One region of the Curtobacterium sp. BH-2-1-1 genome, then DNA from elsewhere that is predicted to be linked to it. Evidence: predicted binding sites of a transcription regulator. Region 1 holds the regulator's gene; each other region holds the start of a gene.
What was found. Region 1 encodes HrcA, which represses chaperone genes, less so after heat shock. Its sites were predicted from a motif close to TTNGCACTCGNNNNNNNCGAGTGCNAA; they were not measured.
Positions count from the first base shown of each region.

Region 1 (7,743 bases):
TCAGGACGGCGAACGCGGCCGTCGTGCGGTCGACGGACCGCGAGCGAGCGAGGGGGGAGCGGGGCACGCACCCACGATAGGGGCGTGTCGGACGGGTGTCGGGCCTCCAGTTCGGGGCGCGCGGAAAGCGGACCGCCGGTTGCGCACCCGAGGACGACTCGGTTCGATCCGGGGGACGAGTCCCCAGTACAGTGGCCGCATGAGTACCCGCGGGAGCTACCGGACCGCCCTGACGTACGGAGCCGTGGGTGCGACCCAGGCGCCGGACCTCATGACGTACCCGCCGGAGGGGTTCGCCCCGTCCGAGTCGCGCTCCCGGATCGGCCACGGCGACCAGCGCTTCGAGACCGCGGTGACCCAGGCCCTGACCTGGCAGATCCAGGAGCGCAGCGGGATCCGCGTGCACGTCGAGGAGCAGCCCGACGACGACGAGGTCCGCTACAACCCGGTGACCTTCGACGAGGACGGCGTGCCGATCGCCCCGGCCTCGATCGGGACGCCCCGGGTGGAGAAGTTCGCCCCGGACGGCACGCCGCTCGTGACGGCGGGGACGAGCGCGACGCTGACGATGCACGCGTTCGGCCAGACGGTGCAGGCGCCGGTCCGGGTCGTCTCGATCATCGACGAGACCGACCGCAAGGGCTTCGCGTACGGCACGCTCGAGGGGCACCCGCTCTCGGGCGAGGAGTCCTTCGTCGTCGAGCGGACCCCGGACGGCTCGGTGTGGTTGCAGATCCGGCAGTTCTCGCAGCCGTCGAGCCGGAAGTGGCAGTTCGTGGCCCCGTTGCTCCGTCGGCAGCAGCGCGTGATGGCGCAGAAGTACCTCGAAGCGCTCCGCGGCGACTAGGTCTGCTCGGCTAGGAGCCCTCGCCGACCGGGCGGAGCGGCGGCAGCGCCACGATGGCGTCCTCGATGAGCGACGCGTCGTCGACGCAGTTCCGGGCGATCGTCACAGCTCCCGTGGCGCGGAGCGCGTCGACGTCGAACACACCGGTCGCCACCGCCAGGAACGGGATCCCGACGGCCTCGGCCGCCTCGCCGTCCCGCGGGGTGTCCCCGACGATGACGGCCCGGGTGCCCGCGAGGGCCTCGGCAGCACGCGCGGTCACTCCGCTGCGCTCGACCTCGGCGTCCCCGAAGTACGAGTGCTCCCAGTCGAACGCGTCGACGTCGAACCCGGCGCCCTGCAGCTTCACGCGGGCACGGTAGGGGGAGTTGCCGGTCAGCAGTCCGTTGCGCCAGCCGAGCTCGGCGAACCGTCGGACGAGGGCGATCGCACCCGGAGCCGGGCTCCGGTGGTCGCCGGACACGTGCCGTTCCTCGGTCAGGTCGTGCAGGTGGCGGCTCACGGTGGGGATGAGCGAGTCGTCCAGGTCGTGGGCCCGGACGTGCTCGGCGATGAGCCCGGCGTCGGTGCGGCCGTGCTGGTGTCCGACGCGGAGGACGAGGTCGCGACCCACCGCCCGCTCGAGCGCGAGGTGGTAGAGGTTGCCCGGCGAGGAGGCGTTCATCACGAGGGTGCCGTCGATGTCCCACAGCACCGTGGTGGGGACGGGGTGGTGCTCCATGTCTCCATCATGACGGACAATGGAGTCCATGCCGAGTGCTCTCCCGATCGCCGATCCCGCACCAGCGGACGGGCTGCTCTCGCCCGCGGCGTCCGCGGGTGACGTCCCGTTCGGCGTGTACGTGCACGTGCCGTTCTGCCGCGTGCGGTGCGGCTACTGCGACTTCAACACCTACACGGCGTCCGAGCTCCGCGGGGTCCGGCGGGACGACTACGCCGGGCACGCCGTGCAGGAGATCCGCTTCGCGGCGGACGTCCTCGCCCGCTCCGGCGTCCCGCGGCGCCCGGTGTCGACGGTGTTCTTCGGCGGAGGGACGCCGACGATGCTGCCGGCGTCCGACCTCGTGATGATCCTGCGGGCGATCGACGACACCTGGGGCATCCTGCCCGGGGCCGAGGTCACGACCGAGGCGAACCCGGACTCCGTCGACGAGTCGTCCCTGGCGACGCTGCGCGCCGGTGGGTTCACCCGCGTGAGCTACGGCATGCAGTCCGCGGTGCCGCACGTGCTCGCGACGCTCGACCGGACGCACGACCCCGAGCGCGTGCCGCTCGTCGTGGACGCCGCGAAGCAGCAGGGGCTCGACGTCTCGCTCGACCTCATCTACTCGACGCCGGGCGAGTCCCTCGACGACTGGCGCACCTCGCTCGACGCGGCCCTGGCGTGTGCGCCCGACCACGTCTCGGCGTACTCGCTCATCGTCGAGGACGGCACCGCGATGGGCCGGATGGTCGCACGCGGCGAGCTGCCGGCGCCGGACGACGACCTCGCGGCGGACATGTACGAGCTGGCCGACCAGGTCCTCGGCGACGCCGGGTACTCCTGGTACGAGGTCTCGAACTGGTCCCGCGGCGACCACCACGCGAGCCGGCACAACCTGTCCTACTGGAAGGGCCACGACTGGTGGGGCGTCGGCCCGGGCGCGCACTCCGCGGTCGCCGGCACCCGCTGGTGGAACGTGAAGCACCCGGCCGCGTACGCGAACCGGGTGCTCCAGGGCGAGTCGCCCGCGGCCGGCCGCGAGACCCTCGACGACGAGACCCGGTACGTCGAGCGCGTGCTGCTCGCCGCGCGGGTCCGCGGTGAGCTGGCGACGAGCGAGCTGGGCCAGGAGGCACGGGGCCGGGTCGCCGGCCTCATCGCACGTGGTCTCGTGGACGGGTCGGCCGCGGTGCGGGGACGGATCGAGTTGACCCTGCGGGGTCGCCTGCTCGCGGACGCGGTGGTCCGCGAGCTGCTCGACTGAGCTACTGCTTGATGAACTCGATCGAGAGCGGGTAGCGGTAGAACTGCCCGCGGTTGGCGGCGACGGCGGCCATGATCCCGAAGATGATCGTCAGGATCCCGATCACCGGCAGGAGCACCGCGCCGATCAGCACGATGGTCAAGAGGCCCGCGGCGACGTAGGCGATCGCCATCGTGATGTGGAAGTTCAGTGCCACGCGCGTGTGCTCGCGGATGAAGCCGCCGCGATCGCGCAGGACGAGGTAGGCCACGAGCGGCGCGACGAAGTTGAAGAAGATCCCGCCGATGTGCGTGAGCGTGGCCCAGAGGCGCTGGTCCTCGGGCGACATGGGCTGGGGCGGCTGGTACCCGCCCGGGAACTGGGGGCCACCGGGCTGCTGTCCGTAGGTCATGGCGGAAGCGTACTGGCAGGCGTGTGGAGAAGTCCCGGTCCGTCGGTGGTCGGGCGTAGGATCAGCAGTCGACACGTCCGAGTGCCAGATCGAGTGGAAGGGGTCCGGGTGGTCAGCGAACGCAGCCTCGAGGTCCTCAAGGCCATCGTGCGGGACTACGTCGCGTCACGCGAGCCGGTCGGTTCGAAGACGATCGTCGAGCGACACGCCTTCGGGGTCAGCGCCGCCACGATCCGGAACGACATGGCCCAGCTCGAGGACGAGCAGCTCATCGCGGCACCGCACACCTCGTCCGGTCGCGTCCCCACCGACAAGGGGTACCGCGTCTTCGTCGACCACCTCGCCGGCGCGCGGCCGCTGTCCAGCGCCCAGCGGCACGCGATCGAGACGTTCCTCGGGGCGCCGAACGACCTCGACGAGGTCCTCGGCCGCACGGTCCGGCTGCTCAGCCAGCTCACGAACCAGGTCGCCCTCGTGCAGTACCCCTCGATGGTGCGCGCGCGTGTCCAGCACATCGAGCTCGTCCGCCTCGGCGACAACCGCCTGATGGTCGTGCTCATCACCGACACCGCCCGGGTCGAGCAGCGCGTCGTCGAGACCGACGTGGCGCTCGACGAGGGCTCGCTCACCGAACTCCGCACGGTGGTGAACGGCGCCGGCGTCGGGCTGCTGCTGCAGGACGTCTCGACGGCGCTCCGCGCGGTGCCGCAGCAGATCCGCCCCGACGCCCAACCGCTCGCCGGGGTCGTCGTCGCGACCCTCATCGAGCAGGTCGCCGCCAACCGGCAGGACCGCCTGGTGATGGCCGGTGCGGCGAACCTCGCCAAGAGCGAGCAGGACTTCTCGGGCGGGCTCTTCCCGGTGCTCGAGGCGATCGAGGAACAGGTGACCCTGCTCCGCCTGTTCGGTGAGATGCAGATCGACGACGGCGTCGCGGCGCGCATCGGCGTGGAGAACGCCGAGTACGGGCTCGACGCGACGAGCATCGTCGCCGGCGGGTACCTGGCCGGCGGCGAACTCGCCCGGCTCGGCGTGCTCGGGCCGACCCGGATGGACTACGGCACGAACATGGCCGCCGTGCGCGCCGTCGCACGGTACCTGTCCAAACTCCTGGGTGAACATTGACCAGGTGCCCACGCGCCTGAGCGAGCCGGTCCCGACGGGGCGACCCGCGCCTCCAGGCCCACCGACGACCACCAGAACCGCGGCGACCGCCGCACCCGACCGACCGAACCGAACCGACTGAGGGATACGTGGCAGACCACTACGACGTCCTCGGCGTCCAGAAGGACGCCTCCGATGCCGACATCAAGAAGGCGTACCGCCGTCTGGCGCGCGAACTGCACCCGGACGTGAACCCGAGCCCCGACGCGGCCGAGCGCTTCAAGGACGTGACGCACGCGTACGACGTGCTGAGCGATCCCGAGCAGCGCCGCCGGTACGACGCCGGGCCCCAGGCCGACAGCCCCTTCGGTGGCGGAGCCGGCGGGTTCAGCGACATCTTCGACGCGTTCTTCGGTGGCGGTGGCGCCGGCGGTCGTGGCAACGGCCCGCGCAGCCGTGCCGAGCGCGGACAGGACGCCCTGCTCCGCATCGACGTCGACCTCGACGAGGTCGTCTTCGGTACCCACAAGGACGTCGAGGTCGACACCGCGGTGCTGTGCGAGACGTGCGGCGGTTCCTGCTGCGCGCCGGGCACGAGCGCGCAGACGTGCGACATCTGCGGCGGCACCGGCCACATCCAGCGCCAGGTCCGCTCGCTCCTCGGCAACGTCGTGACGAGCGCGCCCTGCGGCACCTGCCGCGGGTACGGCACCGTCATCCCGAACCCGTGCCCGACGTGCCAGGGCCAGGGACGCGTCCGCGCCCGCCGCACGGTGCCGGTCGACGTCCCCGCCGGGGTCGACTCCGGGCTCCGCCTGCAGATGCCCGGCCAGGGCGAGGTCGGTCCGGCCGGCGGCCCCTCCGGTGACCTCTACCTCGAGATCCGGGTGCGCCACCACGACGTGTTCAGCCGCGACGGGGACGACCTGCTCGCCACGCTCGAGGTCGCGATGACCGACGCCGTGCTCGGGACGACCGCGACGATCGACGGGCTCGACGGCCCGGTCGAGCTCGAGGTCCGGCCGGGTGTGCAGAGCGCCGACGTCCTCGTGATCAAGGACCGCGGCATCACGAAGCTCCGGGGCAACGGTCGCGGCGACCTCCGTGTCGGTGTGCAGGTCGTGACGCCGACGAAGCTCTCGCACAAGGAACGGCAGCTCGTCGAGCAGCTCGCGAAGTCGCACAAGGCCGCGAAGCCGCAGCTCGCCCGCTTCCAGCAGGGCATGTTCGGCAAGCTCCGCGACCGGTTCTTCAACTTCTGATGGCGTCGCTCTACCTCGTCGGGTCGCTCGACGGCGTCACGGTCGGCGACACCGTCCCGCTCGACGGGGCGGAGGGACGCCACGCCGTCACGGTCGCCCGGGTCCGGGTGGGGGAGACGCTGCGCCTGTCCGACGGTCGTGGCACCGTCGTGACCGGGGCTGTGACCGCGCTCGGGCGGGACACGCTCTCGTTGGCGGTGTCCACGGTCGCCGTCGACGACGCACCCACACCGACGCTCACGCTCGTGCAGGCGCTCGCGAAGGGCGGCCGCGACGAGATGGCGGTGCAGGCGGCGACCGAGATCGGTGTCGACCGGATCGTGCCGTGGTCGGCGGCCCGCAGCGTCTCCCGCTGGGACGGCGCGAAGGTCGAGAAGGGCCGCGCCCGTTGGACGGCGATCGCGCACGAGGCGTCGAAGCAGGCGATCCGTTCCCGGGTGCCCGTCGTCGACGCGCCGGTGACGACCGGGCAGCTCGCGGCTCCGGCTCCCGGTGCGGCCGAGAGTGCTCGCGCCGTCCTCGTGCTGGACCCGGTCGGCGACGTCCGGCTCTCCGAGTGGGAACCGCCGAGCGACGTCGCCGAGATCGTGCTCGTCGTCGGACCCGAGGGCGGCATCGACGGTTCCGAGTTCGACCGGCTGGTGGCCGCCGGGGCCGTCCGGGTCCGCCTCGGCGACACGGTGCTCCGGACGTCCACCGCCGGCCCGGCCGCGCTCGCGGTTCTCCAGACGCTGCTCGGTCGCTGGTAGCGCCCGGATCGGGAAGGCGTGGCGTCGGTACCGCGTTCTACGATGGAGCCATGAGCACCAGCACGCCCAGCATCTTCTCCCGGATCATCGCGCGCGAGATCCCGGCGACCGTCGTCGCCGAGGACGACCGCGTGATCGCCATCGAGGACATCGCGCCGAAGGCACCCGTCCACGTGCTCGTCATCCCCAAGACCGAGCAGTACCGGAACGTCACCGAGCTCGCAGCCGGTGACCCGGACCTCCTCGCCCACCTGGTCGCCACCGCGCAGCGCATCGCCGACGAGCGCGCCGGCGGCCAGTACCGACTCGTCTTCAACACCGGCGAAGCCGCCGGTCAGACCGTGTTCCACGTGCACGCGCACGTACTCGCAGGTGAACTGCAGGAAGGCACCCTTGCCGGCTAACGAACCAGCACCCACCCCGGCCGACCCGACGGACGTGTCGGCCTCGATCCAGGTCGACGGCATCGCCATGGTGCAGCTGCTCGGCCCCCAGGACCGACTGCTCAAGACCGTCGAACGCCAGTACCCGGGCGTCCGCGTGCTCGTGCGTGGCAACGAGGTCACGCTGACCGGGCCCGAACGCGACGTCGCGCGCGCGCACGCCCTGGTCGACGAGCTCGTCGGCATGGTGAAGCGCGGGCAGGACATCGGGCCGTCCGACATCCCCGTCTCCGCGAAGCTCCTGGACGAGGACCGCAAGCCGTCCGACACCTTCGGCACGCCGATCGTGTCGAGCCGCGGCAAGTCCGTGCGGCCGAAGACCGACGGGCAGCGGGCCTACGTCGACGCCATCGACGAGCACACGATCACGTTCGGCATCGGCCCCGCCGGTACCGGCAAGACGTACCTGGCGATGGCGAAGGCCGTCCAGGCGCTGCAGCGGCGCGAGGTCACCCGGATCATCCTGACGCGCCCCGCGGTCGAGGCCGGCGAGCGGCTCGGCTTCCTGCCGGGCACCCTCACCGACAAGATCGACCCGTACCTGCGTCCGCTCTACGACGCGCTCAACGAGATGATGGACCCCGAGCTGGTGCCGAAGCTCCTGGCCGCCGGCACGGTCGAGGTTGCCCCGCTGGCGTACATGCGCGGACGCACGCTGAACGACTCGTTCGTGGTCCTCGACGAGGCGCAGAACACGACGCCCGAGCAGATGAAGATGTTCCTGACGCGGCTCGGGTTCGGCTCGAAGATGGTCGTCACGGGTGACATCACCCAGGTCGACCTGCCGGGCAACCTGTCCGGGCTCCGGCTCGTCACGCGCATCCTCGGCGAGGTCGACGACATCCACTTCGCCCGCCTCGGCAGCGAGGACGTCGTCCGCCACACGCTCGTCGGACGGATCGTGGACGCCTACACCGTCTACGACGAGGAACGCCTCGCCGAGCAGTCCGGGTACCGCCCGGGCGGCCGGGGCAGCGCCG
Region 1 covers NZ_CP017580.1:3,335,419-3,343,161, forward strand. Annotated here, with positions in the region: gene BJK06_RS15790 (hypothetical protein) at 1-67, opposite strand, end outside; gene BJK06_RS15795 (DUF1990 family protein) at 200-847, shown strand; gene BJK06_RS15800 (HAD family hydrolase) at 858-1,568, opposite strand; gene hemW (radical SAM family heme chaperone HemW) at 1,597-2,814, shown strand; gene BJK06_RS15810 (DUF4870 domain-containing protein) at 2,816-3,205, opposite strand; gene hrcA (heat-inducible transcriptional repressor HrcA) at 3,314-4,330, shown strand; gene dnaJ (molecular chaperone DnaJ) at 4,459-5,571, shown strand; gene BJK06_RS15825 (16S rRNA (uracil(1498)-N(3))-methyltransferase) at 5,571-6,320, shown strand; gene BJK06_RS15830 (histidine triad nucleotide-binding protein) at 6,371-6,724, shown strand; gene BJK06_RS15835 (PhoH family protein) at 6,714-7,743, shown strand, end outside.

Region 2 (7,743 bases), 1.7 Mb from region 1:
CGTCGCGGGGGTCGCGCCCGTGGACGACCGAGCGGTGCTCGGCGCGTACGTCGCAGGGCTCCCGCGCAACTGAACGCCCCCTCACCGACTCGCAGCTGCACCGGGCGATCGGCGGGTCCACCCCCTGCCAGGATGAGCGCGTGGGGAGACGTCGGCTCGTGCTCGGAGGGGTGGTCGCCGCCGTGCTCGTGGCGGCCGGCACTGTGACCGTGGTGTCGGTGACGCACGCGCAGACCGTGGCGGTGCGGCTCCCGCCCGCGAGCGCGTCCTCCGAACAGGTCCTCCGCGTCTACCTCCGGGCCGCGAAGGCACACGACTGTGCTGTCACCGAGGCCCTCACCGACGACAGCGGCGGTCCGGACGCGGCCTGGTGCGGCGGACGCACCCCGTCCTCGTGGTTCGACGACCACCCCGACCTGCTCGGCTACCGGCACATCGGGGCGGTCTCGCGACTGAGCGCGAAGGAGACGGGCCGATCCGCGGAGGAGTGCATCCCGGTCGACGTCACCGAGACGAACATGACGGGCGCCGAACCGGGCGACCTCCCCGGGTGGCAGTTCTGCTTCCGCCACACGCCGGCCGGCTGGCGGCTGACCGACGAGGGCTACGGCTGACCCGACGACGTCGCCGGTTCCCGAGAGCCTCAGTCGGGGCGGACCGGTCCCGCCGCGAGATCGCCCACCACGGTCGTCCACGGTCGCGCGGTCCACGACGTCACGAGTCCCCCGGTCACGTACGGGTCCGTCGCCGCGAACGCCCGCGCACGCCCGAGCGCGTCGTCGCCGACGAAGACGATCAGCGCGGTGAACGGTCCGGTCCCCTCGCCGACCGCACCGCCGAGGAGCAGCTCGCCGCGCTCCGCCGCAGCCCAGGCCGCCCGGAGGTGCTGCTGGCGGAACGCATCTCGGCGCTCGAGGTAGTCGTCGACGTAGGTGTACTCGAGTACGGCGTGCATGGTCCTGCTCCGATCCGGTCGTCAGCGGGACCCACGGCCCCGCTGACACGAGTGTGGCAGGACCGGCGGGTCCGGTCAGCCCGCCGGCGGCACGATCTGCTCGAGCAACCGCAGCACCCGCTCGCCGTCGACCGCGTCGGGGTCGAGCAGCCACTGCACCTGCAGTCCGTCCGACGCCGCGATGCTCAGGGACGCCAGGTCGACGGGGTCCAGGTCGGCCCGGATCCGGCCGGACGCCTGGTCCGCCTCGATCAACTCCGCCAGGTCCGCCCGCAGCCGGGTGAACCGTTCCCGCATGAAGTCCCGCGTGGCGGGGTGCCCCTCCTGCACGGCATCGGCCGCCAGGGTCGTGTACAGCTGCACCAGCCCCGGGACCGCGCGATTCCGCGAGGCGCTCTCCCGCATGTCCCCGATCGCGGACTTCATCCGGTCCGGTGCCCCCTGCTCGCGGACCTCGTGCTCGCGGTAGACCGCGAGCAGCAGTTCGTCGCGGCTCGGGAAGTAGTGCCGCAGCGCCGCGTGGGTGATCCCGAGGGCGTCCGCGACGGATCGCAGCGAGGACGCGTCGACACCCTGCTCGGCGACCATGCGGATCGTCTCGTCGAGGATCTGCGTCCGTCGTTCGGCACCCTTGCGGTAGCCGCGTCGCGGCAGGGCCGCGTCGTCGTCGGCAGGGTGCGTCATGCGCCCAACTTACCGCTGGAAGGTTTTTTCCGGGAGGCGCGGCTCGGCGCCGCTACGGACCGCCCGGTTCAGGAGTCGTACGGCTCCGCGTCGCCGTCCGGGTCGACCGTGTACTCGTCGACGGGAGCGGGCGCGCCACCGACGAGGGCCTCGGTGATCTGGACGAGGCAGCGTGCGAGGACGTCGTTCTCCTCAGAAGACAGGTGGTCCATCACCTCGACCACGGCTTCGTGGAAGCGCGCGTAGGACGCGTCGATCTTCTTCGCCGCCTGCACCGTGGGCTCGAGCACCTGTGCCCGACGGTCGGTGGGGTGCGGCGCGCGGACGAGGTCGCCCTTCTCGACGAGCCCGTCGACGATCTTCGTCACCGACGCGTTCGACACGTTGAGCATGACGGCGAGGTCCTTCGGACCCATGGCCCGGCCGTCCCGGTGCGCCTGGAGCATGTACCGGACGGCGAGGAACTCGTTCTTGGTGAGACCGCTCTCCGACCGGGCCTGTTCGAGCTGCTGTTCCTCGGCGTGCTGCAGGCGGAGGAGCGCGTCCACGGCGCCCTTCGCGGCACGCGACCGGGGTTCCCGGGCGTAGAGGTGCATGTGCTCACGGCGGACGACGGTCAACGGCATCTGGTCGGGTGTGCTCTCTGCCTGGTGCGGATCGGGGGTGCTGGGCCTAGGCCGCCGGGACCGAGAAGAAGTCGGCGTAGGACGGTTCGGAGCGACCGGACAGGAGCGACGGGTCCTGGATGCGGCGCTCGACGTAGGCGTCGATGATCGCGGGGTCGGTCAGACCGACGCGCGTGTGGGTGCCGCCGAGCCGTGCCTGTCGCGGCATCCCGGTGTACGTGCTGTGCATTGCGATACCGCCCCTCGTCGTCGTTGCTGTCCCCATCGGACGCCCGAAGTCTTTCACAACGTGAACGATCAGCAAAACGAACAATTCGTGTTCTGTACGGTTCACGCACTGAACAGTCAGCCCAGCCGAACTACATCGCTGTCATTCGCGACGCACGGAGGGCATGAAAAAACCCGGCCCCAGAGGGGCCGGGTGGTATGGGATGACACTACCAGGACTCGGGCCGTCGGATGTGGGCGACCTGTTCCGGTAGCTGCGCTCCACGCACGTCAGTGTCGGTCAACTGGTACCACCAGTGTCCGCCGACCCCGTCATCTCGGTCGCCGGCGAGCTTGCCGGCTCGGTACCCCGGCGTCGGGTTCACCAGTCCGAGCGGCACGAGGGTCCGCACGTGCCGGACGGGGAACTCGAGATCGCTGTCGTTGCTGATGACGATCGCGGCGTCGACACGCTTCGTCAACACGTCGATGAGCAGGTGCGCCGCGACGTTGACGTCGGAGCCCTTCTCCTCACGACGGGCGACCGATGCCATGAAGGTCGCGCCGGGGACGTCGGCGCCGTGCGGGTCACGGACCTGGAGCGGCCAGTCGGCGCGCGTCAGCTGCGGGCGTCCCCGCCGATCGGGCGTCGCCAGCGGTGCGGTCGCGACCCGGGTGACGTAGTTGCCCATGGCGAACTCGTCGACCGCGCCGTGCCGTCGAAGCGCTCGGAGGTAGGTGTCCTGGTCGTGTTGCCCCTGCGGGTTCTCCGCACCACTCACCCGGGCGGTGCAGTAGACGACGCGCTCGATGGTGGCCGACCCCCACTGCGCACCCGGTCCGCGCAGCAGGTTCTCGGACAGCGCGCGGAGATCCAGCCACCGCCAGCCCGGAGTGGAACGACCGCAGATGCTCCTCGCGCCGTAGTAGAGGTTGAACCCATCGACGTACACCCCGACTCGCATGGGCAAACGGTACGGGTCCCGCGCCGACGCCCGTGACTCCTGTGTATTTCGCCGGGGATCCCACGCTCCGAGCGGATTCAGAGCGTTCTTTTGGCACTCGCCAGGCTTGAGTGCTAAAACATGTCGCAGTTGAGTCGAGGGGACTCAACACCAGACACGAAGGAGTTGACACCGATGACGATGAACTTCGATCCGTTCCGCGAGCTGGACCGTCTCGCCGGCTCCCTCCTCGGCACCGCGGGCCCCCGCTCGATGCCGATGGACCTCTACCGCACTGGTGACCACTACGTCCTCGACGTCGACCTGCCCGGCATCGACCCGGGTTCCGTCGACATCGACGTGGACGGCTCGGTCCTGACCATCCGCGCCGAGCGCACCCTCGGCGCTCCCGAGGGCTCGCAGTGGCTCACCCGAGAGCGCCAGCCGGGTACTTACGTCCGTCAGCTGACGCTCGGCGACGGCCTCGACGCCGAGCGCATCACGGCCGGCTACGACAACGGCGTCCTGAGCGTCACGATCCCCGTGAAGGAGTCGGCGAAGCCCCGCAAGATCGCCGTCACCACGGGCAGTGGCCGCGAGCAGCTCGCCGTCGGCAGCGGGGAGTAGGAGCGGCAGCCGTGTTCGACCTCGTCAACGCCCTGGCCGCGATCGCCGCCGTGACGGTCGCGCTCGCGCTGTCCAGTCTCGACCGACGGACCGCGGTCCTGCTCGGGGCGACGGGCGGCCTCGCGGGGAACTTCCTGACGTGGCTGGCCGTCCCGTCGCTCTGGGACCGGTGGGCCGTGGTGCCGTGGGTCGCCGCCGTCGCCGGCACCGTCCTGCTCATCGCGGGGTGGAGCGCCGTCCGGGCGTACTCGGGCCTGTTCGAGCCGCCGCGTACGGACGAGACCGACACCGGTGCGCTCCTGACGGTCGGCGGGAGCGGCCGCAGCAGCTGATCGAACCGACGACGCCTCGGGCTCGGTGCACGACGTGTGCCGAGCCCGAGGCGTTCCGGCGTAGCGTGACGGCGTGGACCTCGAACTGCAGAACCGTGTCGCGCTCGTCGTCGGAGGGAAGGGGTACATCGGCGCCGCCGTCGCCGATCGACTCCGGGCCGAGGGGGCGACCGTCGTCGTGGCCTCCCGCAGCGCCGGCGACTCCCCCGACAGCGTCGCGATCGACACCGCCGACCAGGCCTCCGTCGACGCCGGAGTCGCACGGGTGCTCGAGCAGCACGGCCGCATCGACGCGCTCGTCGTCACCGCGGCCCCGAGTGCCGGCACCCTCGACCCGGCGAAGAAGTCCGACCCCGAGCAGGTCGTCACCGCGATCGACGGCAAGGCACTCGGGTTCCTCCGCATCGCCAACGCGGTGCTGCCCGCCCAGCGCGAGGCCGGGTTCGGACGCGTCGTCGTGATCAGCGGACAGAACGCCTACCTGTCGGGCAACATCACCGCATCGCTCCGCAACGCCGCGGTGAGCGTCATCGCGAAGAACCTCGCCGACGAGGCCGCCGGCTCCGGTGTCACGGTGAACGTCGTCAACCCGGGGCTGGTGACGGACACCCCCAGCACCGAGGTCCGCCCCGGTGGCCCCGGCGACTCCAGCCCGCAGCAGATCGCCGACCTCGTCGCGTTCCTCGCGTCGCCACTGTCGGTGATGTCCGGTGAGTCGATCTCGATCGCCCACCGCGTGCTCGGCCAGATCACCATCTGACCGACGGGCGGGTCCGGCAGATCCGTGCGATTCGCGGGCCGGGAGGCGCGGTGCGGGCCCGACCCGCGCCTCCTGGCCGCCACCCGGTCGCGTCGCGACGGACCAGACGCCTTCATCCGTGCGGATGAACGCGTTCACCCGTGCGCCCGATGCCCGGCGTGCCCCACTCGGCGAGGCTCGGAGCATGGAGTCCTCGACGAAGCACACGATCGCCACCCTGCTGGTCTGCGCCGCGATCGTCACGGTCACGGCCACCGCCCTCATCGCGATGTCGCCGGTCCCGTGACCGGCGGACGACGCCCCCGTGCGATGATCGTGCCGTGACGGAACGGCGCACGTTCATCCGGCCGCTCGCCACCCGCTCGATCATCATCGACGTGGCCTGGGCGGTCTTCGCGGCGTTCGTCTTCCTGCTCCCGATCGACCTCGAGCTCGAGCACGCGAGCTTCTTCGCGGTCCTCGCCGCGGCCGGGGCGATCGCGCTCCGACGGGTCTCACCGTCCGCGGCGATGCTCATGGTCGTCGTCCTCGGCATCGTCCAGGTCGGCGGCGGTGAACGGCCGTCGCTCGTCGACATCGCCATCTTCGTGGTCATCGGCACGGCGGCGGTCGTCGGCACGCGCGGTGAGGTCATCGTGTCCGGCCTGCTGGCGTTCGTTGCCGGCATCAGCGCGACGCTCTACCTCGCACTCACCGGCTTCCGGTTCCTCGTCCTCATCAACGGCCCGCGCGACCAGGCGTTCCTGGCGATGGCCGCGCCGGTGACAGCGCTCCTCGGGGTCTGGGCGGGCGGGGTCGCCGTCCGGGCCTTCCGTTCGCGGGACCGCGAGTCCGAACGCCGGGCGGACGCCGAGGCCGCGGCGTCCCGAGCCGAGGCCGTCGCCACCGAGGCCGAGGCCACCGCCACCCGGGCCATCGACGTCGCCGAGTCCGAGCGGATCCGTGCGGACATCGCCCGCGACGTGCACGACGTGGTCGGCCACTCCCTCGCCGTGATCATCGCGCAGGCCGACTCGGTGCCGTTCCTCGCCGACGAGGCCCGCATTCGCGAGGTGAGCGCCACGATCGCCAGCACCGCCCGGAGCTCCCTCGTCGAGGTCCGGCAGGTGCTCGGGCACATCGACGGCTCCGGCGCCTCGACCGACCCGGGGTCGCTCGAGGAGATCGTGCAGGGCATCCGCGAGGCCGGGGTCGACGTCGACCAGGCCGTCCGCGGGGTCCCGGTGGTGCTCGGACCGGAGAGCGGGACCGCCGCCCGCCGGGTGCTGCAGGAGATGCTCACGAACGCGCTCCGACACGGCGCCCCCGGGATGCCGGTGACGGTGCGGGAGACGTGGCGGTCGGCCGACCTGGTGCTCGAGGTCGAGAACCTCGTCCCGACCGCCGGGATGGCCACCCCCGGCGCCGGCACGGTCGGGACCGGCCCGGTCGCCGTCCCGCCGGTGAGCACCCGCGGGTCCGGCCGTGGCCTCGCCGGCATGCAGTCCCGGCTCACCGCACTCGGCGGGTCCTTCGACGCCGCCGTCCTCGACGACGTGTTCGCCGCACGTGCCCGCATCCCGTTCGACGTCCTTGGGGGGACCAACCGATGACCGATCCGATCCGGATCCTGCTGACCGACGACCAGGCACTGTTCCGAGCCGGCCTCCGCGTCGTGCTCGACGCCCAGGACGACATGGTCGTCGTCGGCGAGGCGTCCGACGGTGCCGAGGCCCTGGCGCGCATCCCCGAGCTGCGACCGGACGTGATGCTCCTCGACATGCGGATGTCGGGCATGGACGGGGTCGAGACCGTCCGGCAGCTGTTCTCCGGCGCGGTCGAGGGGCCGCTCCCCCGCGTGGTCGTGCTGACGACGTTCGGCCTCGACCCCGCTGCCGCCACCGCGATCCGCCTCGGCGCGAGCGGCTTCCTGCTGAAGGACACCACGCCGCCGTTCCTGTTCGCGGCCGTCCGGGCGGTGCACGAGGGGAGCTCGGTGATCGCGCCGAACGACCTCTCCCAGCTGTTCGGCGCCGACGTCGAGCGCGCGCCGGCGCCGCAGCCCGAGGCGTTCCAGTCGCTCACGGACCGGGAGCGCATCGTGTTCGGCTGGGCCTCGCGCGGGTTGTCGAACGCGGAGATCGCGGCGAAGGAGTTCGTCACGGAGTCCACGGTGAAGACGCAGATCTCGAGCATCCTCGGGAAGCTCGCGCTGCGGGACCGGGTGCAGCTCGTGGTCTACGCGCACGACCACGGGCTGGCGGGCGCTCGCGACGCCTGACGCGCCGGCGTCGACCTAGCGCTGGCCGGCCACCCGGTCGAGCCACTCGGCGAGCACTGCGCGCTCGGCGACCGACAGCACGTCGAGGTCCGACGCGACCGCCCGCAGCGTGATCGCGGCAGTCGTCACGGCGTCCGCAGTCGGCGAACCCGACGGCTCCGGCGGGCCCGCCACGAGGATCCTCCCCGACACCGCCGCGAACGCCTCGTCCGCCAGGCTCGGATCGCGTTCGTCCGCCGGTGTCGACAGGATCGCCAGCACCGCCCCCGTCCCGGCCGCGTGCACGAGGTCCACCGCCAGGCGTTCCGGGACGGCGAGCCGTCCGGCTTCGGCGACGCGCCGGATGCG
Region 2 covers NZ_CP017580.1:1,630,527-1,638,269, forward strand. Annotated here, with positions in the region: gene BJK06_RS07685 (TetR/AcrR family transcriptional regulator) at 1-73, shown strand, start outside; gene BJK06_RS07690 (hypothetical protein) at 141-614, shown strand; gene BJK06_RS07695 (YciI-like protein) at 644-955, opposite strand; gene BJK06_RS07700 (TetR/AcrR family transcriptional regulator) at 1,031-1,639, opposite strand; gene BJK06_RS07705 (MarR family winged helix-turn-helix transcriptional regulator) at 1,708-2,265, opposite strand; gene BJK06_RS07710 (hypothetical protein) at 2,312-2,494, opposite strand; gene BJK06_RS07715 (NYN domain-containing protein) at 2,703-3,437, opposite strand; gene BJK06_RS07720 (Hsp20/alpha crystallin family protein) at 3,612-4,043, shown strand; gene BJK06_RS07725 (hypothetical protein) at 4,055-4,375, shown strand; gene BJK06_RS07730 (SDR family NAD(P)-dependent oxidoreductase) at 4,449-5,135, shown strand; gene BJK06_RS07735 (sensor histidine kinase) at 5,456-6,727, shown strand; gene BJK06_RS07740 (response regulator transcription factor) at 6,724-7,395, shown strand; gene BJK06_RS07745 (TetR/AcrR family transcriptional regulator) at 7,411-7,743, opposite strand, start outside.
Region 2: a site for HrcA is predicted at 3,528-3,554, ahead of BJK06_RS07720 (Hsp20/alpha crystallin family protein). Genes of this name have one in related genera too.

Region 3 (7,743 bases), 1.3 Mb from region 1:
CCTACTACAAGAAGTCGTCGGGCAAGGACCTCGCCGACTACTCGTACGCGGCCGAGTCGTACGACGCCACCGTCCTCGCCGCCCTGGCCGCGGTGAAGGGCAAGGGCACGGACTCCGGCACCATCCAGGCCAACATGGCCGCGGTGTCCGGTGCCGACGGCGGCACGGAGTGCTCGACGTTCAAGAACTGCGTCGCCCTGCTCGACAAGGGTGAGGACATCCACTACACGGGTCCGTCGGGCATCGGTCCGTTCGACGACAACAACGACCCGTCGAGCGCCTACATCGGCATCTACAAGTTCGACGGCGACAACAAGCCCGTCTACCAGAGCGCGATCCAGGGCTCGGTCAAGAAGTAGTCGGCAGCACCAGATCGACAGCGCCTCGCGGCCCGGCCGCGGGGCGCTGTCGCGTGCGGCGGCGGCGGCGGGCCGGCGGCGGCGGGCCGGCGGCGGCGGGCCGAGACTCGGCTGCGCGGACAGTTCCGTGGCGGACACGGCGCGAAACTGTCCGCCGGGCCGAGACTCGGGGCCTGACGGGCGGACAGGCAGGCGGACAGGACACGGGCCCTGGAGGCGCGGCTCGGCCCCGTCAGACCGGCTCGGCCGCGGTGGGCGCTACCGCCCGGCGCCGCGATGCCCGAGCGGCCAGGAACGAGTCGGCCGTCAGGATGACCAGGGCGAGCCAGACGATCCCGAAGCCGAACCACCGGGCACCCGACATGGGCTCGTGCTGCACGACCACCCCGACGAGCAGCTGCATCACCGGCGCGAGGTACTGCGTCAGCCCGAGCGTGGACAGGCTCACCCGACGGGCGGACGACGCGAACAGCAGCAGCGGCACGGCCGTCGCGGGCCCGGTCAGCACTGTCACGAGGACGTGCACCCAGCCCTCGCTCGTGAACGTCACCCCGCCGCCGAGGCCGGTCGCGCCGAGCACCACGAGGGCGACCACGGCGATCGGCAGCAGCCACACGGTCTCGATCGTCAGGCCGCTCAGGGCGTCCACCGTTCCACCGACCCGCTTCTTCACGAGCCCGTACAGGCCGAACGAGAACGCCAGCACGAGGGAGATCCACGGCATCTGTCCGTAGCCCACCGCGATCACGACGACGGCCACGATGCTGATGCCGACGGCGGTCCACTGCAGCGGACGCAGGCGTTCGCGGAGCACCACGACACCGAGCGCGATCGTCACGAGCGGGTTGATGAAGTACCCGAGCGCCGCCTCGACCGTGTGGCCCGTGGTCGTCGCCGCGACGTACACGGTCCAGTTCACCAGGATGAGCACGGCCGCGAGGCCCATCACGAGCATCACCCGACGCTGGGCCATCAGGGTGCGGGTCCGGAGCCAGGAGCGGGTGACGGCGATCGCGATCGCGCAGAACACCAGCCCGAAGACGATCCGCCAGGCGACGATCTCGAACGCGCCGGCGGGGGCCATCGCCGCGAAGAGCAGCGGCATGAGTCCCCACAGCCCGTACGCGATGATCGCCTGCACGACGCCGACGGATGCCTCGCTGCGGGCCGGGCGCGCCGGGGACGGTTCACTCACGGAACCATCCTAGGAACGGGCACCGACGGCGCGGGGCCGAGCCGCGCCTCCTGGACCCGCCGACCCGGCGCGGAACGCGAGAACGCCCCGCCCGGCCGGAGCCGAACGGGGCGTTCGCGATGTGTACTGGACTCAGTGCACGATGACCGCGAGGACATCGCGCGCCGAGAGGACGAGGAGGTCCTCGCCCGAGTACTTGACCTCGGTGCCGCCGTACTTCGAGTAGATGACCTTGTCACCCACGGCGACGTCCAGCGGGACGCGGTTGCCGTTGTCGTCGATACGACCCGGGCCCACGGCGACGACCTCGCCCTCCTGGGGCTTCTCCTTCGCGGTGTCCGGGATGACCAGACCGGAAGCGGTGGTCTGCTCCGCCTCGACCTGGCGGATGACGATGCGATCCTCGAGCGGCTTGATGCTGACGGCCACGGTGACCTCTTCTTTCTCGGTACTGACTCGGTACAGATGAAAACCGTGTTGGCACTACGCACAGGAGAGTGCCAACCGCCCCAACTCTAGGGCGTCGTTGGCACTCGGTCAATCCGAGTGCCAACGTCCGACCGGGCTCTCGGCGACCTGGGAGGATCGTCGGGTGGAAGCCGCCGATCTCGCCCAGTTGCTGACCCCCGAGGGGATGGCCCTGCTCGACCGTACCCCGGCCGTGTCCGACGGTGGTGAGATCGTCCGGGTCGTCTCACGACTGCGCTCCGAAGGACACGATCCGGGCCTCGTCGCGGCGGTCCTGACGCAGGCGAAGCTCCGGCAGAAGGCCCGTGGGAAGTTCGGGGACTTCGCCTCCCGCATGCTCTTCACCGAGGCCGGCCTCGAGCAGGCGACCCGGCTGCAGGTCGCCGCCCAGCACGCCGGACGCTTCGCCGCCGCGGGGCTCACCCGGGTCGCCGACCTCGGGTGCGGCATCGGCGGGGATGCGATGGCGATGGCGGCGCTCGACCTCGAGGTCACCGCGGTCGACCGTGACGAGGTCACCGCGGCCGTCGCGACGCACAACCTCTCGCTCTGGGACTCCGCCCGGGTGGAGCTCGGCGACGCCGCTTCGTTCGACCTGTCCCGCGTCGACGGGGTCTGGATGGACCCGGCGCGCCGGACCTCCGGCCACGCGAACACGAAGCGCCTCGCCGACCCGGACGACTGGTCCCCCTCGCTCGACACCGTGTTCGCTGCCGCCACGACCACCCCGACGGGCGTGAAGCTCGGGCCGGGCGTCGACCGCGACCTCATCCCGGACACGGCCGAGGCGCAGTGGACCTCCGTGGACCGCGAGGTCGTCGAGCTCGCCCTCTGGTTCGGCCCCCTCGCCCGCCCCGGTGTCCGCCGTGCCGCGACCGTCATCGGGGCGCACGGGATCGCTGAGCTCACGGGCGACGCCGACGCCGCGGACGTCGAGGTCGGCGCGCTCGGCGCGTACCTGTACGAGCCGGACGGGGCGGTCATCCGTGCGCGGCTCATCGGCGACCTCGCCCGGTCGCTCGACGGCCGGATGCTCTCCGACGGCATCGCGTACGTCACCTCGGACCGGGCCGTCACGACACCGTTCGCGCAGGGCTTCCGGGTGCTCGACACGATGCCGCTCGACGTGAAGCAGCTCGCCGCGCGGCTCGCGGCGGAGGACATCGGGACCGTCGAGATCAAGAAGCGCGGCGTCGACGTGGACCCGGCGCAGTTCCGGAAGCGGTTGCGGTTGCGCGGACGGGGGCGCGTCACGCTCGTGCTCACCCGCCTGGAGGGACGGCACACCGCGATCCTGTGCGAGCGGCTGGGGGACGTGGCCGGCTAGGCCGCGGGGCGGCGGCGCGGGCGCGCGGGCGCGCTCGCGCTCTGCACAACGAAAGTCACCCCGAACCGCGGCGATCCGTGGTTCGGGGTGACCCTCGTTGTGCGAGCGGGTCGCCGGGGTCCTGGTCAGCCGATGAAGGCGCCGGACCCGTAGTCGTCGTAGTTCGAGTACGAGCTCCCCATCGAGGCGAACGCGAACAGCCCGATGATCCAGAGGATCCACACACCGGTCATCACCCAGCCGGCGATGACACCGGTGAGCGCCAGAGCGCGCCCGCTCTCACCGGTCTGCTTGATGCGGCCGAGGGCGAGGTGGCCGAGGATCGCGCCGGCGGGACCCAGCAGGATCGCCATGAAGAACAGCGGGATGGCCCCGAGGCCGAACACGATGGACAGGATCGCCAGCGTGTTGGTCTTCGGACGCTGCGCGTAGGGCTGGTAGCCCGCGGCCGCGTAGGGGTTCTGCTGGCCCGGGGCGGCGTACGGGTGCTGCTGGCCGGGGGCCGCGTACGGGTTCTGCGGCGCGGCGTACGGGTTCTGCTGCTGCGGAGCGCCGTAGGGGTTCTGCGGCTGCTGCGCGGCGTACGGGTTCTGCGGCTGCTGCGGCGCCGCGTACGGGTTCTGCGGTGCGGCGTAGGGGTTCGAACCCTGCGGGGCGCCGTAGCCCGGGTGCGCCTGCTGTCCGGACTGCCCCCACGGGTCGTTCGGCGCTGCCGACGGTGCCTCGGGAGCGGACGCGCCGTACTGCTGCGGCTGCCCGGACTCGGGCTGGGCCGCACTCGACGGCACCGACGATGCGTTGCTGTCCGGCGTCTCGCCCGGCTTCGGCCACTGGTTCTGATCGGACACCGTCCACCCCTCTCGGCGCCACGGTCGTCGGCGCCTCATGTGAATCCTCCCACAGACACTCCCCTGCGGGCCGGACGCGAGCACGGCGCAGACCGGACGCGGAACGGCGTCGGCCCGCGAGCGTCAGACCTGGACGGTCGTCACCGGCAGCGTCGAGTCCGCCGCGATCCCGAGGTCGCTCGGCGCGTGCCCCTCGGCGACGAGCCGGGCGCCGATCGCCGCGATCATCGCCCCGTTGTCCGTGCAGAGGTCGAACGGCGGGATGCGGAGCTCGACACCGGCCGCAGCACAGCGCTCCTCGGCGACGGCCCGCAGCCGGGCGTTCGCCACGACGCCGCCTCCGAGCAGGAGCCGGTGCACGCCGGTGTCCTCGCACGCACGCAGCGCCTTCGTCAGGAGCACGTCGACCACGGCCTCGCGGAAGCTGGCGGCGACGTCGGCCACGGGGACCTCGCGCCCCTCGTCACGGCAGCGCTCGACCCACCGGGCGACGGCGGTCTTCAGTCCGGAGAAGGAGAAGTCGTAGCGGTGCGCGGCCATGTCCTTCGGCAGCGTCAAGCCGCGGGGGAAACGGATCGCGGTGGGGTCGCCGTCCGCCGCGGCCTTGTCGATCTGCGGGCCGCCGGGGTACGGCAGCCCCAGGAGCCGCGCGACCTTGTCGAACGCCTCGCCCGCGGCGTCGTCGATCGTCTCGCCGAGCAGTTTCACGTCGCCGACGAGGTCCTCCACGAGCAGCAGCGACGTGTGCCCGCCGGACACCAGGAGCGCCACCGTCGGCAGGTCGATCTCGGACCCGTCCGACCGGAGGACGTCGGCGCCGACGTGCCCGACCAGGTGGTTCACGCCGTACAACGGCTTGCCCGTCGCCACCGCGAGGGCCTTCGCAGCGCCGACCCCGACCATGAGCGCCCCGGCGAGGCCCGGCCCGGCGGTCACCGCCACGGCGTCGAGCTCGTCGAGGGTGACGCCGGCCTGTTCGAGCGCAGCAGTCAGCGTCGGGGTCATCGCCTCGAGGTGGGCCCGTGCGGCGACCTCGGGGACGACCCCGCCGTACCGCGCGTGCTCCTCCATGCTCGACGCGATGACGTTCGCGAGCAGGGTGTTGCCGCGCACGATCCCGACACCGGTCTCGTCGCAGCTCGTCTCGATGCCGAGCACGAGTGGTTCAGCCATCGAGGGCCTCCTGTCCGATGGGGCCGACGCCGGACGGGCCGACGCCGGACGGCCCGACGCTGGGAGCCGTCGCGAGCTCCGCCCGCATCACCCACGCGTCCACACCGTCGGGCTGGTAGTAGCGGGGGCGGACGGCGATCCGCTCGAACCCGAACGCCGTGTACATCGCCTGAGCCACGGGGTTGTCGGCGCGCACCTCGAGGAAGACCTCGTGCACGCCACGCCGCCGTGCCTCGTCGAGGAGCTCGGTGAAGAGCACCCGACCGAGGCCCTTCCCCCGCTGGTCCGCCGCGACTGCGATCGTCTGGATGTCCGCCACGGGGTTGCCCGCCAACGAGGAGAGCCCGGCGTACCCGACGATCGTCGGCGCCCCACCCTCGGTCGTCTCGACGACGACGTAGTACCCGTGCGGCGAGTACAGCTCGCCGGACATCTGCGACGCCGACCAGGCATCGGTCGGGAACGACGCGTGCTCCAGCCACATCACGTCGTCGAGGTCCTGCGGGTGGGCGCGCCGCAGGCGCAGCCCGTCGGGCAGCGTCACTGCTTCACCCGCTTGGGCGCACCCGGCATCGTGACGTCCGGATCGCGGAGGTAGAGGGGCGCGTCCTCGGCGAAGGGCGCGCCGGAGGTGAGCCGGTCTGCGGCGAGCGCGCCGAGCCTCCAGGACGGGATGGACAGGGCCGTCACGCGGTCCCAGCCCACGGCGTCGGGCCAGGAGGCGCGGATCGCCTCGTCGAGGTCCGCCGGCTTGGCGAGTCCGGGACCCGCGACGCGCGTGCCGGTCTGGTCGTAGGCGCTCCAGTAGACCTCGCGCCGACGCGCGTCCGTCAGGACGACGAACGGACCGGGTCCGTCCTGGTCGGCCGCGACCGCGTCGTGGCTGACCAGCGGGAGGACGGGGACGCCGCGTGCAGCGGCGAAGGTGCGGGCTGCGGCGATGCCGACGCGCAGGCCGGTGAACGGCCCCGGCCCCATGCCGGCGATGACGCCCGAGACATCGGCGGGGGTGATGCCGGCCTCGTCGAGGACCTCGGCGAGGAACGGGCCGATGACCTCGGCGTGGCGGCGGCTGTCCTCGGTGCTGCGGGTCGCGAGGGCCCGCCCACTGCCCAGGTCGACGACGGCGACCGAGGTTCCGGCGGAGGTGTCGATCGCGAGCAGCACGGTCCCATCGTAAGCGGCGGCGCGGTTGCTCGATGCCGATCGAGCGCCGCTCTGGTGGCGGTCCCGGTCAGTGCTCGTCGTCCCGGACGACCGCGCGCCGGACATCCTCGACGGCAGCGGCGACTCCTCGTTCGCGGACCGCCGGGTCCTCGTGCTCGGACTCGTGCACGAAGACGGTGGCACCGCGGCGCGCTCCGCAGAAGTCGATGACGCCGTGCTCGATCTGGGTCCGCAGCGCCTCGCGGTACCCGTGCCGGTCGTAGACACCGGCATCGTCCCCGGCGACGGGCACGAGGTGGACGGTGAGCCGACCGAGGTTCCGGCGCATGCCCGCGTCGCCGCCGACGTCGAACGCCCACCCGTTCACGAAGACACGGTCGATCCACCCCTTCAGCAGCGCCGGCAGCGACCACCACCAGACCGGGAACACCAGGACGAGGTCGGTGGCCCGGTCGATGCGCCGCTGTTCGGTGACGACGTCCGTCGGGGCGTCCTCGCCGGTCCGGTAGGTGTGGCGGTCGGCGAGGGTGAAGCGCGGGTCGAAGCCCTCGGCGGCGAGGTCGGCGATCTCCGCCGTCCCCTCGGGCAACGCGCCCCGCAGTCGTTGCGCGACGTGGTGGGTCAACGAGTCGGGGTCGGGGTGGGCGGTCACGATGAGCGTCGGCACACTGCATCTTCGCGAGGGCGGCTGGACGGCGGCAGACCGCAGGGTCAGAGGACGGCGTCCGCCCAGCGTGGGCCGGAGGCGGTGACGACCACACGGCGCGGCTCGTCGGGGACGTCGTCCGGGTCGAGGTCGTCCGGGGTGCTGTCGTCACCGGCAACCGCGTCGTCGGCACCGGTCGCGCGGACGATCTCGACGTCGAGGACGCTGTCCGAGATGCCGTCGACGAACCCACGCCCCCACTCGACGACGACGATCGAGGCGTCCCAGTCGAGGTCGAGGTCGTCGAGCTCCACCGGGTCGGACAGCCGGTAGGCGTCCACGTGCACCAGGTCCGGCCCGACCGAGGTCGGGTGTGTCCGGGCGAGGACGAACGTCGGGCTCGAGACCTGCCCGCGGGCGCCGAGCGCTGCGCCGAGCCCTCGGGTCAGGGTGGTCTTGCCGGCGCCGAGCGGACCGGTCAGGACGACGAGGTCACCGGCACGGAGGACGGCCGCGAGCCGAGCACCGAGTGCACCCATCTCCTCGGTGGTCCGGGCGGT
Region 3 covers NZ_CP017580.1:2,020,291-2,028,033, reverse strand. Annotated here, with positions in the region: gene BJK06_RS19120 (ABC transporter substrate-binding protein) at 1-359, shown strand, start outside; gene rarD (EamA family transporter RarD) at 592-1,554, opposite strand; gene groES (co-chaperone GroES) at 1,687-1,983, opposite strand; gene BJK06_RS09650 (SAM-dependent methyltransferase) at 2,147-3,349, shown strand; gene BJK06_RS09645 (DUF4190 domain-containing protein) at 3,475-4,197, opposite strand; gene tsaD (tRNA (adenosine(37)-N6)-threonylcarbamoyltransferase complex transferase subunit TsaD) at 4,321-5,370, opposite strand; gene rimI (ribosomal protein S18-alanine N-acetyltransferase) at 5,363-5,914, opposite strand; gene tsaB (tRNA (adenosine(37)-N6)-threonylcarbamoyltransferase complex dimerization subunit type 1 TsaB) at 5,911-6,537, opposite strand; gene BJK06_RS09625 (NAD(P)H-dependent oxidoreductase) at 6,605-7,204, opposite strand; gene tsaE (tRNA (adenosine(37)-N6)-threonylcarbamoyltransferase complex ATPase subunit type 1 TsaE) at 7,249-7,743, opposite strand, start outside.
Region 3: a site for HrcA is predicted at 2,081-2,107, ahead of groES (co-chaperone GroES). Genes of this name have one in related genera too.